Regions from separate parts of the Pseudarthrobacter sp. alpha12b genome, predicted to be linked through region 2. Evidence: predicted binding sites of a transcription regulator. Region 2 holds the regulator's gene; the other holds the start of a gene.
The links. Region 2 encodes HspR, which represses chaperone genes until heat shock. Its sites were predicted from a motif close to AAGTTGAGTCNNNNNGACTCAACTT; they were not measured.

Region 1: a site for HspR is predicted at 4,111-4,135, ahead of clpB (ATP-dependent chaperone ClpB). Genes of this name have one in related genera too.

The regions. Positions count from the first base shown of each region.
Region 1 covers NZ_CP196746.1:3,092,780-3,100,913, forward strand. The annotation lists gene ACTAQI_RS14350 (VOC family protein) at 1-42, opposite strand, end outside; gene ACTAQI_RS14355 (DUF3073 domain-containing protein) at 208-441, opposite strand; gene ACTAQI_RS14360 (septum formation family protein) at 714-1,394, shown strand; gene clpB (ATP-dependent chaperone ClpB) at 1,439-4,081, opposite strand; gene ACTAQI_RS14370 (sulfate/molybdate ABC transporter ATP-binding protein) at 4,237-5,295, opposite strand; gene ACTAQI_RS14375 (ABC transporter permease) at 5,292-6,179, opposite strand; gene modA (molybdate ABC transporter substrate-binding protein) at 6,176-7,036, opposite strand; gene ACTAQI_RS14385 (TOBE domain-containing protein) at 7,033-7,443, opposite strand; gene ACTAQI_RS14390 (DUF4031 domain-containing protein) at 7,561-8,134, shown strand, end outside.
Region 2 covers NZ_CP196746.1:3,197,977-3,206,110, reverse strand. The annotation lists gene dnaK (molecular chaperone DnaK) at 1-1,809, shown strand, start outside; gene ACTAQI_RS14840 (nucleotide exchange factor GrpE) at 1,812-2,510, shown strand; gene ACTAQI_RS14835 (DnaJ C-terminal domain-containing protein) at 2,783-3,754, shown strand; gene ACTAQI_RS14830 (heat shock protein transcriptional repressor HspR) at 3,770-4,195, shown strand; gene ACTAQI_RS14825 (hypothetical protein) at 4,377-4,763, shown strand; gene ACTAQI_RS14820 (HpcH/HpaI aldolase family protein) at 4,782-5,585, opposite strand; gene hpaH (2-oxo-hept-4-ene-1,7-dioate hydratase) at 5,570-6,355, opposite strand; gene hpaD (3,4-dihydroxyphenylacetate 2,3-dioxygenase) at 6,358-7,443, opposite strand; gene hpaE (5-carboxymethyl-2-hydroxymuconate semialdehyde dehydrogenase) at 7,477-8,134, opposite strand, start outside.

The sequences.
Region 1 (8,134 bases), 110 kb from region 2:
CCAGCAGGGCTCTCCGTTGGCATACGTGGTCCGGACACTCATGCGGTCACGTTACCAACCCGGGGCCCAAAGAAACACGGAAAGCCCGTTGCCTTACCGGTAATCCGGTACGGCAACGGGCTCCGTGATGTAAGCGGTCACCCGAAACCGGGTTACAAAAAGGAAATCACAGCAGCCGGGCCACTGGCCACGGCAAACTTGCGACAACTAGCCGATGCGACGGTTGTCAACCTCGTCGTCATCGTCATCCAAATCATCCGCGTACTTATCCACATAAGCCGAATAGTCCGGTTCGACCGGTTCATTCGAGTAATGGCTCGTTAAACGGCTGCCCGGGCCCGTCAGCTCCCGCTGAAGTGCCGAGTAGTCAGTGTTCGGGGAGTAGTACTTAATGTCCCGAGCCTGCTTGGTAGCTTTTGCCTTTTGACGGCCGCGCCCCATGGCGTGACCCCCTTTTGTACTTGGACCGGAGGTGGTCACCTTGGCGATCGGTGAGGCCCCGGAATGTTTGGTCAATTTGTCGTACACCTAGATTACATGCTTTCGGCGGGCCCCGCTTGCCGCCTGCCGGCCCCGACGGCCACGTGGGGTACCATGACGCACCTCCACCCGCAGGATTCCGGGTTTTTTCTTCGGTAGAGTCACTTAAGAACTGCCGATTTTGTGTGGCCTTTGGCGAGCCGCGGAACCAAAACCCAGGAGGATGCGCACCCGTGAACCACCAGGACATCCCGCCGAAGCCGGCCCTGCCACCGAGGACCGGAAGCCTCCCAGTAGTCCAACGCGGGGACAGTGGTTCAGCCCCCGCCCCGGAGTCCGTCACATGGGCCCGGCCGCGCCAGGACCCCGAGCCGGAAAAGCGGGCTAACAGGAGGCCGGCGTTCTGGAAGGCGTTTCTTGTCGTCGTCATCCTTGCCGTTGCAGGCTCACTGGTGTGGCTCGCCGTGTGGCTGAACTCTGGTCCTGGCACCGATACGGCGAAGAGCGCAACGCCGGGCGTGCTGCAGACCTCCGTCACCCCGCCCGCCACACCCCAGCCCCTGCCCAGGGAAGGGGTTGCACCCGCGGCGTACGCGGTAGGTGACTGCTTCAAGGACTTCGATCCCCAGGCCCTGACCTCCACAGTGGTGCCGTGCGACACGGGCCATTCAGCACAACTGGTAGCCACCCTCCATTACCCGGACAGCGCCAAATATCCGGGAGCCGACCCGCTCAAGTCCAAGGCGCTGGAAGTCTGCCAGGCAGCGAAACTCAGCCCGGCGGCAAAACAGTTCCAACTCAACTACCAGCGCAGTTTCCCCAGCAACACAAGCTGGGAGTCCGGCGACCGCAGGGTGGATTGCTACGTCACGGCCGATGGCGGCAACGTGATCAACGCAAGCGTGCTGCCCTGACGGTTCACCCGCCAGGGCAGCACATCTCCGGCCACGGCAGCCTGTTATTCCTTCCGCCGCACTGAGAGCCCGGAGCTCGGGGCACCCGTCAGCGCGTCGACATTGCCCTCGGTGAGTTCGCCAAGGTCCGCGGCGGTGTCAACAACCACGGTGTCGCCGTCGCTGATCCCACCGGCAAGGATGGCCTTGGCAAGCCGGTCGCCGATCTCACGCTGCACCAGGCGGCGCAGCGGCCGGGCGCCGTAGGCGGGGTCGTAGCCGGACAGTGCAAGCCATGCCTTGGCGCCTTCGGTGACTTCAAGGGTGAGGCGCCGCTCGCGCAGCCGCCGTCCCAGCTCTTCCACGTGCAGCTCCACGATGTGGGCCAGTTCGTCCACCGTGAGGGCGTCGAACAGCACCACTTCGTCGAGCCGGTTGAGGAACTCCGGCTTGAAGGAGGCGTTCACGGTGGCCATGACGGCGTTGCGCTTGGCAGTGGCGTCCAGGGTCTGGTCCACCAGGAACTGGCTGCCCAGGTTGGACGTCAGCACCAGGATCACGTTGCGGAAGTCCACGGTGCGGCCCTGACCATCGGTGAGGCGGCCGTCGTCGAGCACCTGCAGGAGGATGTCGAACACCTCGGGGTGGGCCTTCTCCACCTCATCCAGCAGCACCACGGAGTACGGCCGGCGGCGCACGGCCTCGGTCAGCTGCCCGCCCTCTTCGTAACCCACGTAGCCCGGAGGCGCCCCGACCAGCCGGGCGACGCTGTGCTTCTCGCCGTACTCGGACATGTCGATGCGCACCATGGCGCGTTCGTCGTCGAACAGGAAGTCCGCCAGCGCCTTGGCCAGCTCGGTCTTGCCCACGCCGGTGGGGCCCAGGAACAGGAAGGAGCCGGTGGGCCGGTTGGGGTCGCTGATGCCGGCCCGCGCGCGGCGGACGGCGTCGGACACTGCGGTGACGGCCTTGGCCTGGCCAATCAGGCGCCGGCCCAGCTCCTCCTCCATGTGGAGCAGTTTCTGGCTTTCGCCCTGCAGCATGCGGCCCGCCGGGATGCCGGTCCATGCAGAGATGACCTCGGCAATATCCTCCGCGGTCACTTCCTCCGCCACCATTTGCGCGGACTTGTCCGTCACGGCGGCCTCGGCCTCGGCAGCGGCGTTCAGCTCGCGCTCAAGCGCCGGGATTTCCCCGTACAGGATCCGGGAGGCAGTCTCCAGGTCACCCTCGCGCTGGGCCTTGTCCGCGGTGGAGCGCAGCTCATCCAGCTTGGCTTTGAGGTCACCCACCCGGTTGAGGCCGGCCTTTTCAGCCTCCCAGCGGGCGTTCAGGGCCGAGAGCTCCTCTTCCTTGTCCGCCTTGTCGGCCCGGAGTGCGGCCAGCCGCTCCACGGAGGCCGGGTCTGATTCGCCGGACAGGGCCAGTTCCTCCATGGTGAGCCGGTCCACCTGGCGCCGCAGCTGGTCAATTTCCTCCGGTGCGGAGTCGATTTCCATGCGGAGGCGGGACGCTGCCTCGTCCACAAGGTCGATGGCCTTGTCCGGCAGCTGGCGGCCCGAGATGTAGCGGTTGGACAGCGTGGCGGCGGCCACCAGTGCGGAGTCGGCGATGGACACCTTATGGTGTGCTTCGTAGCGCTCCTTCAGGCCGCGGAGGATGCCGATGGTGTCCTCCACGCTGGGCTCGCCCACGTACACCTGCTGGAAGCGGCGCTCCAGGGCCGCGTCCTTCTCGATGTTTTCGCGGTACTCGTCCAGGGTGGTGGCGCCGATCAGCCGCAGCTCGCCGCGGGCCAGCATGGGTTTGAGCATGTTGCCGGCGTCCATGGAGGAATCCCCGGTGGCGCCGGCACCCACCACGGTGTGGATCTCGTCGATGAAGGTGACGATCTGGCCCTCGGAGCCCTTGATTTCCTCCAGGACCGCCTTCAGCCGCTCCTCGAACTCACCGCGGTACTTGGCGCCTGCAACCATGGAACCGAGGTCCAGGGAGATGAGCGTTTTGCCGCGCAGGCTTTCCGGGACGTCGCCCGCCACCATCCGCTGGGCCAGCCCTTCGACGACGGCGGTCTTGCCCACGCCGGGTTCGCCGATGAGCACCGGATTGTTCTTGGTACGCCGGGACAGGACCTGCACCACGCGGCGGATCTCCGAGTCGCGCCCGATCACGGGGTCCAGCTTGCCGGCACGGGCCATCGCGGTGAGATCCGTGCCGTACTTCTCCAGGGCCTGGAAGGTGTTTTCAGGATCCGGGCTGTCCACCTTGCGGTCGCCGCGGACCCCCGGCAGCGCCGCGAGCAGCGCCTCACGGGACGCGCCCGCATCGCGCAGGAGGCGTGCAGCAGGATCGTTGCCGGCGGAGAGGCCAACCAGGAGCACCTCGGTGGACACGAAGGAATCACCCAGCCGGTCCGCTTCCTCCTTGGCGTGCTGGATGGCCTGCAGGGCGGGCCGGCTCAGCTGCGCCTGCTGGCTGGAACCGCCGGAAGTGGCGGGCAGGGCCTTGATGGCGCTGCTGGCCTGGACGCTGACGGCGTCCGGGTCCGCGCCGGTGGCCCGGAGGAGCGCAACGGCGACGCCCTCGCGCTGGTCCATCAGTGCTTTAAGGAGGTGCGCCGGCTCCACCTGGGGGTTGCCGGCCGTCGAGGCGTTCATTGCCCCCGCGGAAAGAGCCTCCTGGCTCTTGGTGGTGAATTTGACGTCCAAAGAGAGCTCCTTTCGGGGGCTGGTTGACTAAGTTGAGTGTACTACGCTCAACTTTGCGCCGCGAGGTTCTTTAGCCATGTTTGCCCACGGCGAAACGGCTGTCCAGAGCCGGAGGTCCCGCCGTGCACCCAACCCCGCACCGTACAGAACCGGCGCTACGTCCCGTATACCGACACAGCGGCCGCCTTGACCACGAAGTGCACCGTCATGCCGGGAACAAGGCCAAGGTCCGCTGAGGCTGCCGGGGTGATGTCGGCGGCCAGACTGCCGGCCCGTACCCGGATTTGGTCGCCGTGCGGCTCGAGGTCGGTGATGGTGACGGCAAACGAGTTCCGGGGGCTTCCGTGTGCGTCGTCAAGGAACACGGAAACGGCCGACGGCGGGAACACGGCAACGCCCGGACCACTAGGCGTTGGCAGCTGGCCGGGTTCCTCGTCGTGCCCGGCGATCCTCAGGCCCTGGCTGGTGCGCACCCCCGCGCCATCCAGGGCGCCAGGAATGAAGTTCAGGCCGGCGAGTCCGGCAGCAAAGGAACTGCGTGGACGTTCCAGCACGGCCCGCGTAGGCCCTTCCTCGGCGATCCTGCCGTCTTCCAGGATGACCACACGGTCCGCGAGCATCAGGGCGTCCAGCACGTCGTGGGTGACGATGATGGCCTGCCGTCCGGCAAGGACCCGCTTGAAGAGGCGGCGCAGGAGCGGGGCGGAATGGATGTCCAGGGCGGCCAGCGGCTCATCCAGCAGGAGGAGCGCGGGATCGGCGGCGAGCGCACGCGCCACGGCCACACGCTGGGCCTGCCCGCCGGAGAGTTCGGCGGGACGGCGTCCGGCCAGGTGCTCCGCTTCGACGTCGGCCAGCCAGCGCAGGGCCTGCTCCTTGGCGGCCCGCTTGGGGACACCGGCGCTGCGCGGCCCGAAGGAGACATTGTCCACCGCGCTCAGGTGGGGAAAGAGCAAGGGTTCCTGGGCGAGCAGCGCGGTGCCGCGGTGATGGGGCGGCACCCAGGCACCCTTTCCGCCGTCGAGGTCAAAGAGGGTTTTGCCGTTGAGTCCGGCGCGGCCGCTGTCCGGCCGCAGGAGGCCCGCGATGCTTGACAGCAGGGTTGATTTTCCGGCGCCGTTGGGCCCCATGACGGCCACGGTTTCGCCCGGCCGGACGGCCAGGTCCACGTCGAAGCCCCGCCCGGCCACGACCGCCTGGAAGGAGAGCGTCACCGGGCGTCCCCTCCTGCCGTTGCGGGCGGCGCCGTCCGTTTTCCGGCTCCGGTTCGGCCCGCTGCCGGTTGCCGGTACGCGAGGGCCACCACGGCGACGGCGACCGCCACCAGCACCAGGGACAGGGCGACGGCGGCGTCCGGGTCCGTTTCCCGCTGCAGGTAGATCTCCAGCGGCAGGGTCCGGGTCACCCCCTGGAGGCTGCCGGCGAAGGTCAGCGTGGCACCGAACTCGCCCAGGCTCCGGGCGAAGGAGAGGACAGCACCGGACGCCAGGCCCGGCAGGACGAGCGGCAGCGTGACGCGCCGGAACACGGTGCCGGGCCGTGCCCCCAGCGTTGCCGCCACGGCCTCGTAGCGGGAGCCCGACGTCCGCAGCGCCCCTTCCAGGCTCACCACCAGAAAGGGCAGCGCCACGAACGTCTGCGCCAGGACCACCGCAGTAGTGGAGAAGGCGATGCGGAACCCGAGCACTTCCAGGGTCTGCCCCAGCAGCCCCTGCCGGCCGAACGTGTAGAGCAGGGCGATCCCGCCCACCACCGGGGGAAGCACCAGCGGCAGGAGCACCAGCGAGCGCAGCAGCCCCTGGAAGCGGAAGGAGTCCCGGGCCAGGACCAGGGCAAGGGGGACCCCCAGCACGATGCACAGCAGGGTGCTCGCCGCAGAGGTCCGCAGGCTCAGTCCCAGCGCCGTCAGGGACGGCTCCGACGTCACCAGCGGAATGAACTGACCCCAGTCAACGCGCAGCACCATTGCCAGCAGCGGGAGCACCACGACGACGGCGGCCAGGACTGCCAGCGCGCGGACCCAGGCGGGGACGCCGGAGTAGGCCGCGGCTTGCGTGCGCGGCCGCGCCTGGGGCGGCGTCCCTGGCCGCCGTATCACTTGCTGCCTGAATGGGCATTGGCAGGGCCGAATCCCGCCACGGCAAGGACTTTCTGGCCCTCCGGGCCGGTGACCAGGTCCAGGAAGGCCTGGGCGGTGGCCTTGTTCCGGCCGCCGGCCACACCCGCAATCGGGTACGTGTTGACCGCACTCCCCGATTCCGGGAACTGGATGCCTGCCACCCTGGTTCCCGCGGCCTTAATGTCTGTTCCATAGACCAGCCCCGCGTCCGCCTCCCCGGAAGTGACCTTGCCCAGGACGTCCGTGACCGCGTTTTCCTCGCTGACCGGGCTCAGCGTAAGCCCCGCCGCCGCCGCCACCCTGGCCGTGGCAGCCCCGCAGGGGACCTGGCTGGCACAGGTCACCAGCTTGATGCCCGGCCGGGCCAGGTCCTTCAGTGCTGCAACCCCGGCCGGGTTGCCCGGCGGCACTGCGATGGCCAGGGTGTTGGTGGCAAAGTCCTTTGGCGTGCCGTCGGCGAGGCCCGCGTCCTGCACCTTCTTCATGTTGGCCGTGTCCGCGGATGCGAAGACGTCGGCCGGTGCACCCTGGTCGATTTGGCTGGCCAGGTCGGAGGATCCCGCGAAGCTCAAGGTGACCGAGGTGCCTGGATTTTCCGCTTCGAAAGTGCGGGCGAGTTCGGTAAAGGCCTGTTCAAGGGAGGCAGCCGCGAAAACGGTGATGGCGCCTGCCGGCTTGGTGCCGGAACCGGTGGCGGTGGCGCCGCCGGAACCTGTTCCCGCGTCCGGGCTGCCCGCCGGGGCACAGCCGGACAGGACGGCCAGCAGCAGCGCGGCCAGTGCGACGACGGAGGCCCGGAGGGTGGAAGCCGCGGATCGGAGGGGTTGCCGGCTCATGCCGTGACCCGGCCCTTCGGGGATTCGATGATGACGGTCGTTGCCTTGACCACGGCGGTGGCCACCGCCCCCGGTTCCAGGCCCAGCTCGCGCACGGCTTCGCTGCTCATCAGCGAGACCACCCGGAAAGGTCCGCACTGCAGTTCCACCTGTGCCATGACCTTGTCCGTGATGACATTGGTTACCAGGCCCACAAACCGGTTCCGCGCCGAACTGCTGCCGCTTTTCGGGTCGTCGGGGAGCTGGGCGAGCTTCTGGGCATGGGTTGCCAGTTCCAGGCCGTCGACTGCGAGGCGGCCGGAGGCGTCCCGGAGCGCGGTGAGGGTTCCCTGCTCCGTCCACCGGCGGACGGTATCGTCACTCACGCCCAGGAATCGGGCGGCCTCAGAAACGCGAATAAGTGCCATTCGCCGATTCTAGTCCGCAAATGCGGGACTATGTTGGCCCGTGGAGGCGCCATGGAGGTGGTGGCTTCTCCCCGCACTGCGCGGCGTGCCGGCGAAGGACAGCACTAGACTCCTTCCATGGCCATCTACATCGACCCGCCGCTGTGGCCTGCACACGGAACACACTTTTCGCATCTGGTCTCGGACAACTCCCTGGACGAGCTGCACAGGTTCGCTGCCGCCGCGGGGATCCCGGAACGGGCGTTTGACGGCGACCATTACGACGTGCCGGAACGCCGCTTCGATGGCCTGGTGGCGGCGGGAGCGGTTCCGGTGGAGGGCAGGGTGCTGGTCCGCAGGCTCATTGCAAGCGGGCTGCGGATCCCGGCCCGCCGGCGCAACAAATCGCTGAAGGTCCCGTTGCTGAACCGCTGGGAGGCCATCATGCCCGGCCACGACGCATTGTTCCTGGACCTGCTGGACCGGTGGAGCGAACCGCACCGCCACTACCACGGCTGCACCCATCTGCTCTCCGTGCTGGAAGCGCTGGACCTGCTCACCGAACCGGGAGAGCCGCCGCGGACGGTGCTGCTGGCGGCCTGGTTCCACGACGCCGTGTACCGCGGCGCGGCGGGCCAGGATGAGGAGGAGTCGGCCCGGCTCGCAGAGAGGCGGCTTGCGGAGGCCGGCCTGCCGGAAGCAGAGGTGGCGG
Region 2 (8,134 bases):
GGCGAGCCCACCGTTATTGCCAACGCCGAGGGTGGCCGCACCACGCCGTCGGTCGTTGCATTCTCCAAGTCCGGCGAAGTCCTGGTCGGCGAGATCGCCAAGCGCCAGGCCGTCAACAACATCGACCGCACCATCGCTTCAGTCAAGCGCCACATGGGCACTGACTGGACCGTCGCGATCGATGACAAGAAGTACACCCCGCAGGAAATCTCCGCTCGTATCCTCATGAAGCTGAAGAACGACGCCGAGTCCTACCTGGGTGAAAAGGTCACCGACGCCGTCATCACCGTCCCGGCCTACTTCAACGACGCCGAGCGCCAGGCCACCAAGGAGGCCGGCGAAATCGCGGGCCTGAACGTCCTGCGCATCGTCAACGAGCCCACCGCCGCGGCATTGGCCTACGGCCTGGACAAGGGCAAGGAAGACGAACTCATCCTGGTCTTCGACCTCGGTGGCGGTACCTTCGACGTCTCCCTGCTGGAAGTCGGCAAGGACGAAGACAACTTCTCCACCATCCAGGTCCGCGCCACCGCCGGTGACAACCGCCTGGGCGGCGACGACTGGGACCAGCGCGTCGTTGACTACCTGCTGAACCAGCTCAAGGTCAAGGGCATCGACCTCTCCAAGGACAAGATCGCCCTCCAGCGCCTCCGCGAAGCAGCCGAGCAGGCCAAGAAGGAACTCTCCTCCTCGTCCAGCACCAACGTCTCGCTCCAGTACCTGTCCGTCACCCCCGACGGCCCGGTCCACCTGGACGAGCAGCTGACCCGCGCCAAGTTCCAGGACCTCACCAAGGACCTGCTGGAGCGCACCAAGAAGCCGTTCCACGACGTCATCAAGGAAGCCGGCATCAAGCTTTCCGACATCAACCACATCGTGCTGGTGGGTGGCTCCACCCGTATGCCCGCCGTGTCCGAGCTGGTGAAGGAACTGGCCGGTGGCAAGGAGCCCAACAAGGGCGTCAACCCGGACGAGGTCGTGGCAGTCGGCGCAGCCCTGCAGGCCGGTGTGCTGAAGGGTGAGCGCAAGGACGTCCTCCTGATCGACGTCACCCCGCTGTCCCTGGGCATCGAGACCAAGGGTGGCGTGATGACGCACCTGATCGAGCGCAACACCGCCATCCCCACCAAGCGGTCCGAGACCTTCACCACGGCGGATGACAACCAGCCGTCCGTGGCCATCCAGGTCTTCCAGGGTGAGCGTGAGTTCACCCGGGACAACAAGCCGCTGGGCACGTTCGAGCTGACCGGCATCGCTCCGGCACCGCGCGGCGTTCCCCAGGTGGAGGTCACCTTCGACATCGACGCCAACGGCATCGTCCACGTCTCCGCGAAGGACAAGGGCACCGGCAAGGAACAGTCCATGACCATCACCGGCGGCTCCAGCCTCTCCAAGGAAGACATCGACCGCATGGTCCGTGACGCCGAGGAGCACGCAGCCGAGGACAAGGCCCGCCGCGAGGCGACCGACACCCGCAACACCGCCGAACAGCTCGCCTACTCCGTGGACAAGCTGATCGCCGACAACGCGGACAAGCTGCCCGAAGAGGTCAAGACCGAGGTCCAGGCCGACGTCGACAGCCTCAAGAAGGCCCTCGAAGGCACCGACGACGCCGCTGTGAAGTCCGCGTTCGAGAAGCTGCAGGCTTCCCAGACCAAGCTCGGCGAGGCCATCTACTCCCAGGCCGGTTCCCCGGACGGCTCAGGCGCTCCCGGCGCTGAAGGTGCCGCCGGAGCTTCGGCGGGCAGCAAGGCTGACGAGGACATCGTCGACGCCGAGATCATCGACGAAGACGAAGCGAAGAAGTAGCCATGCCGCACCACGGTAACGAGGAAGAGCACAACTCATCCGCGAACCAGGACGCCAAGCAGGGCAACGGGGAGCCGGTCATCCGGGACAACCGCAAGGTTGACCCCGTGACCGGGCAGGCCCGGCACCCCGAGGGCGGCCACTCCGCCCCCGGGGCCGGGTCCCAGGCCGGAGCAGCGGATTCCGACGGCGACGCGCTGGCCCAGGCCGAGGAGATTCTCAACGGCGTGGACGTGCCGGCCGAGGAATCCGTGGCCCAGGGGACTCCGGCAGGATCATCCGGCAACGCCGAGGCAGCCGAACTGCGCAATGACCTGCTCCGCCTCCAGGCTGAGTACGTCAACTACCGCAAGCGCGTTGAACGCGACCGCGCCGTGGCAGGGGAAATGGCCGTCATCGGCGTCCTGAACTCCCTGCTTCCGGTCCTGGACGACGTCGACGCCGCACGGCAGCACGGTGACCTGACCGACGGTCCCTTCGCCGCGATCGCCACCAAACTGGAGAACGCGCTGAAGACCTACGGCCTGGTCCGCATCAACGAGACCGGCGTGGAGTTCGATCCCACGATCCACGAGGCCCTGATCCAGCAGCCTGGCGAGGACATCGAGGTTGACACCGTCAGCCAGGTGCTCCGCTCAGGCTACAAGTCAGGCGACCGCGTGCTCCGCGCAGCCCAGGTCATCGTCGCGGTCCCGGCTTAGTCGGGGTACTTGGCGCTACGCCGGATATGGGGCGGTGCCCGCTTCGCGGCGCCCTCCACACCGCCGCCCCATATCCGGCCTCCGCGCCGGGGGTGATCTCGCCTAAGGTGAGGTAACCACAAAGCTCGCAGCGGTACAGGGGCCCCGGGAGTGGCATCGGGCCTGCCGGAGCGTGGTGGCTTGGTCCGTGAGGACCAAGCCACCACGCGTAGGGGCGGGGGCCCCTGTACCGCGGAGAGCTGTTAGTTAGAAGACTTTGAAAGGAAACGCCATTGGCTAGCCAGGATTGGGTGGACAAGGACTTTTACAAGATCCTTGGTGTTGCCAAGGACGCTTCCGAAGCCGATATCAAGAAGGCCTACCGGAAGCTTGCGCGGCAGCACCACCCTGATACGAATGCGGGGAACGCTGCTTCCGAGAAGAAGTTCAAGGACATCTCCGAGGCTTATTCGGTGCTCTCGGATCCCGACGAGCGCCAGCAGTATGACGCCATCCGGGCCATGGGCAGCGGGGCACGTTTCGCCCCCGGTGGCGCGGGCGCTACCAACGGCGGGTTCGAGGATATGTTCGGCGGCCTGTTCACGGGCAACACCGGGCGCCATGCGGGCGGCTTCAACCCCGCGGGCGGCGGCATCCCGCCCGAGTTCGCAGATCTCTTTGGCGGTTTTGGCGGTGCTCCCGGCTTCCAGCGCACCCCGCAGAAGGGTGCGGACCGCACCGCGTCCACCAGCATTTCCTTCGCCGGTTCCATCCGGGGGACCACCATCGGACTGCGCGAACCCAGCGGCGAGGTCATCGACGTCCGGGTTCCGGCCGGCATCAAGGACGGCCAGAAGGTCAGGGTGCGCGGCAAAGGCCAGCCCGGTGCCGCCGGCAACGGCGACCTGGTCGTGTCCGTCGCCGTCCAGCCCCACGCGTTCTACACGCGCGACGGCGACAACCTCCGCATCCACGTCCCCGTCACCTTCCCGGAGGCTGCTTTGGGAGCGGACATCGAAGTTCCCACCATCGACGGCGACAAGGTGAAGGTGCGTGTCCCGGCGGGCACGCCGTCGGGCCGTACCCTGCGGGTCAAGGGCAAAGGCGTGAAGACGTCCAAGGTGACCGGAGACCTGTTGGTGACCATCGACGTCGCAGTTCCCAAGAATCTCAACAAGGATGCCGAAGCTGCGGTCAAGGCGTTCGCCGAGGCCACGTCGTCGGCGGATGTCCGTGAGGGCCTGGCAGCCAAGGCCCGGCTCTAGGAGCGGAGGTGAGCCGTGGACATCAGTGTTGACCAACCGATCTTCGTGATCTCCGTGGCGGCCGAGCTGGCGGACATGCACCCGCAGACCCTGCGGCAGTACGACAGGCTTGGCATCGTCAAGCCCAGCCGTGCCCCGGGCAAGTCCCGGCGCTACTCGCAGCGTGACGTGAACACGCTGCGGGAGGTACAGCGGCTGTCCCACGAGGGCGTGTCGCTGGAGGGGATCAAGCGCATCCTGGAACTCGAAAACCAGGTGGCCGCCCTCCAAAGCCGGATCTCGGAACTTACCGAGGAACTCGGACGCCGTCCGCGTGCGGTGGACTCCCGGATTTTTGCTGCCGGTGCAGCCGGTGACGTGGTGAGCCTGGCGCGCGGGCAGCGGCCCCGGCCGAGGTCGCAGGCCGTGGTGGTGTGGCGGCCGCGGGCAATCGGGCAGTAAGTACCGCATTCCGGCGTTCCGCGAAAATAGAGTACCCACTACTCGTGACGGAAAAGCCCCCTGAAACTTGAATGGAACCATCGCCGGATCAGCGGCGATGGTTCCGCAAGTTCTGGGGGTTTTCCGTGTTTAAGGTTCTCAGCAAAGGTCTCAACAGCAAGGCCCGGCCATGAGCCCGGGAATGGAAGCCGTGGCCGCCTTCAGCGGCTCCGTGCCGGGCCAGGTCCTGCTGGCCATCGGACAGACCATTGTGGTGGCCTGCGTCTGCTTCGACATGGTCCGCGAGTTGTCCGTCCCGAGGTCGCACCGGCGCTACGTGGCCAGCACCGTATTCCGCACCCTGGCCATCCCCTCGATCATGGCCAACGCCCTGACAGTCTTCATCGCCCTGGTGGTGTCGTCCTGGGTTGATGTGGTGATGGGCATGTTCGTGCTGGTGGCCATCGTCTTCCGGTTCCACTACAACAAGGACGAGGACAACTGGTGGAAGGGGAAGGGCAAGAAGCTCGCCCGGTGGGCCCGCAAACAGTTCGCCGGGCGGACGTCCACCGCCCCTGCGATGGGGTAGCGACGCCCGCACCTTTTGTCAGTAGCTGGCAGGGGTGTCGCCGCCGGTTTGGGGGATGTACTTCGCAGCGAGGGCTTCGGAGCCGCGTGCCAGGAGAGCGACGTCGGCCCCCACCAGGATGAAGGCGGCGCCGCTGTTGAGGTAGTGCTCCGCCGTGTCGGGGTTGAAGGCGTTGACGCCGCCAGGCTTCCCGGCCGCCTTCGCAGCTGCCAGGCAGTGTTCGACGGCGGCGCGCACCTCGGGGTGTTCCTGCTGCCCCAGCAGGCCCATGGACGCGGCGAGGTCGGAGGGGCCGACGAAGACGGCGTCCACGCCGTCGACCTTGAGGATGTCCTCCACTGCCTCGACGGCCGCCGTCGACTCGATCTGGACGGTGACGCTGATGGTCTCATTGGCCCGGGCCAGGTAATCAGGGACCCGGTTCCAGCGGGCGGCGCGGGCCAGCGCCGAACCAACGCCGCGGACGCCCTGCGGCGGGTAGCGGGTGGCCGCAACGGCAGCTTCAGCCTCCGCCACCGAGTTGACCATGGGGATCAACAGGTTCTGCACGCCCAGATCCAGGTACTGCTTGATCACCACGGTGTCGTTGACCGGCGGCCGGACCACGGTGTGCACCGGGTAGCCGTGGATCGCCTGCAGCTGCGCCAGGATGGACTCGAGCCCATTGGGGCTGTGTTCGGCATCGACCAGGAGCCAGTCCAGGCCGGACCCTGCGCAGAGCTCGGCGATCAGCGGGCTGCCGGAGCACACCCACATCCCGGCCAGCGGCCGGTTGGCAGCAGCGAGGGCGGTGCGGAAGGTGTCTTCTATTCGAAGCGGCATGTGACACTCCCCAGTGGTCCGTAGTCGGCGTGGACGGTGTCGCCCTTGTAGACCCACAGGGGGCGGGTGAAGGATCCGGCCAGGATGATGTCCCCGGCCTTGAGCGAGTCGCCGTGGGCGGCGATCTTGTTGGCCAGCCAGTGCACCCCGTTGGCGGGGTGGTCCAGGACGCCGGCGGCCACACCGGTCTCCTCCACGGTCTGGTTCTTGTACAGGATGGCCGAGACCCAGCGCAGGTCCACGGCATCCGGCTTCACCGGATTCCCGCCGATCACCATGGCGCCCATCGCGGCGTTGTCCGAGATGGTGTCCACGATGGTCCGGCCCTCCATCTCGATCCTGGAATCCAGGATCTCGAGGGCCGGCACCACGTAGTCGGTGGCCTTCAGGACATCGAAGATGGTCACGCCCGGGCCCTTCAGTCCGTCCTTCAGGACGAACGCCAGCTCCACCTCCACCCGTGGGTGTGTGTACCGGTCCCATTGCACGGAGCAGCCGGTCTCCAGCACCATGTCGTCGAAGATGGCGCCATAGTCCGGTTCGGTGATGCCGGTGGCGGCCTGCATTGCCTTGGACGTGAGGCCGATCTTGCGCCCCACCAGGGTCCGGCCGGCGTCCTCGTTCCGGCGACGCCACAACTGTTGCACGGCGTAGGAATCCTCCACCGTCATCTCCGGGTAGCGGGCCGTCAGCCGGGGAACGGGGGTGCGGGAACGGCCAGCCTCCACCAGCTCGTCCGCGATGGCCTCAATCGTCTTTGGCTCCAGCATGGTCAGACCTGCACTCCCAGCTTGAAGCCGGTCCGGTCACCCTCGGCGGAGCCTTCCTTGCGCGTGTACGAGAAACCGTCGGCGCCAACCGTCACCGCCATCTCGGACTTTTCCTCGCGGACAATGACCGGCTGCGGGTTCCCGTCCAGGTCCAGGACCAGGGAGGCCTCGGTGTACCAGGAGGGGACCACGGGGTTGCCCCACCAGTCGCGGCGCTGGTTGTCGTGGACGTCCCAGGTGATGGTGGGGTTGTCGGGATCGCCGGTGTAGTAGTCCTGGGTGTAGATCTCGATGCGGTGGCCGTCCGGGTCCAGGATGTAGAGGTAGAAGGCGTTGGACACGCCGTGCCGGCCGGGGCCGCGTTCGATCCGGTCGCTGATGCGCAGGGCGCCCATCTTGTCGCAGATCTGGATGATGTTGTGCTTCTCGTGCGTGGCGAACGCGACGTGGTGCATGCGCGGGCCGTTGCCGCCGGTCAGGGCGGTGTCGTGCACGGTTTGCTTGCGGTGCATCCACGCGGCGTACGTGACGCCGTCGGCATCCTTGATGTCTTCGGAGACGCGGAAGCCCAGGTCCTCGAGGTAGGCGCGGCCGCGGGGGACGTCTGGGGTGACCTGGTTGAAGTGGTCCAGGCGCACCAGTTCGCCGGCGGAGTAGAGGTCGTAGCGCTGGGTGAGGCGCTCCACGTGCTGAACGTCGTAGAAGAACTCGTAGGGGAAGCCCAGCGGGTCCTCGACGCGGACGGAGTCGCCGATGCCCTTGGTGAAGCCTTCCTTGCGGCGCTCCACGCGGCAGCCGAGTTCCTTGTAGTAGGCCTCGGCGGCGTCCACCTCGGCGGGGGACTTCACGCGGTAGGCGAAGGCTGCGACGGCGGCGATGGGGCCTTTGCGGAGCACCAGGTTGTGGTGGATGAACTCCTCCAGGGAGCGCAGGTAGATGTTGTTTTCGTCTTCCTCGGTGACGTGCAGGCCCAGGACGTCCACGTAGAACTCACGGGACCTGGCAAGGTCGGTGACGACGATTTCCATGTAGGCGCAGCGGACGATGTCCGGTGCCGGGACGGAAGGGGTGGGAACGAAGTTGGTCATTGGAGTCTCTCTTCTTTGAAAGGGTTTTAGTGGCTAGGCGCCGAATTTGGGGGTGTGGACGGTGCCGAGCGTGATGTGCACGGCCTGCTGGTCCGTGTAGAAGTCGATGGAGCGGTAGCCGCCCTCGTGGCCCAGGCCGGAGGCCTTGACGCCGCCGAACGGGGTGCGCAGGTCGCGGACGTTGTGGCTGTTGAGCCACACCATCCCTGCTTCGACGTTCTGCGAGAAGTTGTGGGCCCGTGTCAGGTTCTGCGTCCAGATGTAGGCGGCGAGGCCGTACTTGGTGTTGTTGGCCAGGGCGAGGGCCTCGTCGTCGTTCTCGAACGGGGTGATGGCCACGACGGGTCCGAAGATTTCCTCCTGGAAGATCCGGGCGTCCGGGGCGACGTCGGCAAACACCGTGGGTGCGATGTAGTTGCCCTCGGGCAGGTGGTCGGGGCGGCCGCCGCCGGCCAGGAGCCGGCCTTCGGACTTGCCGATCTCCACGTAGGACGCCACCTTCTCGTAGTGCTCCGGGTGGACCAGGGCGCCCACCTGGGTCTTGGGGTCGTGCGGGTCGCCCACCACGATGTTCTTTGCGCGGGCGGCGTACTTCTCGCAGAACTCGTCATAGATGGCGCGCTCCACCAGGATGCGGGATCCGGCCGTGCAGCGCTCGCCGTTGAGGGAGAAGACGCCGAACAGGGCGGAA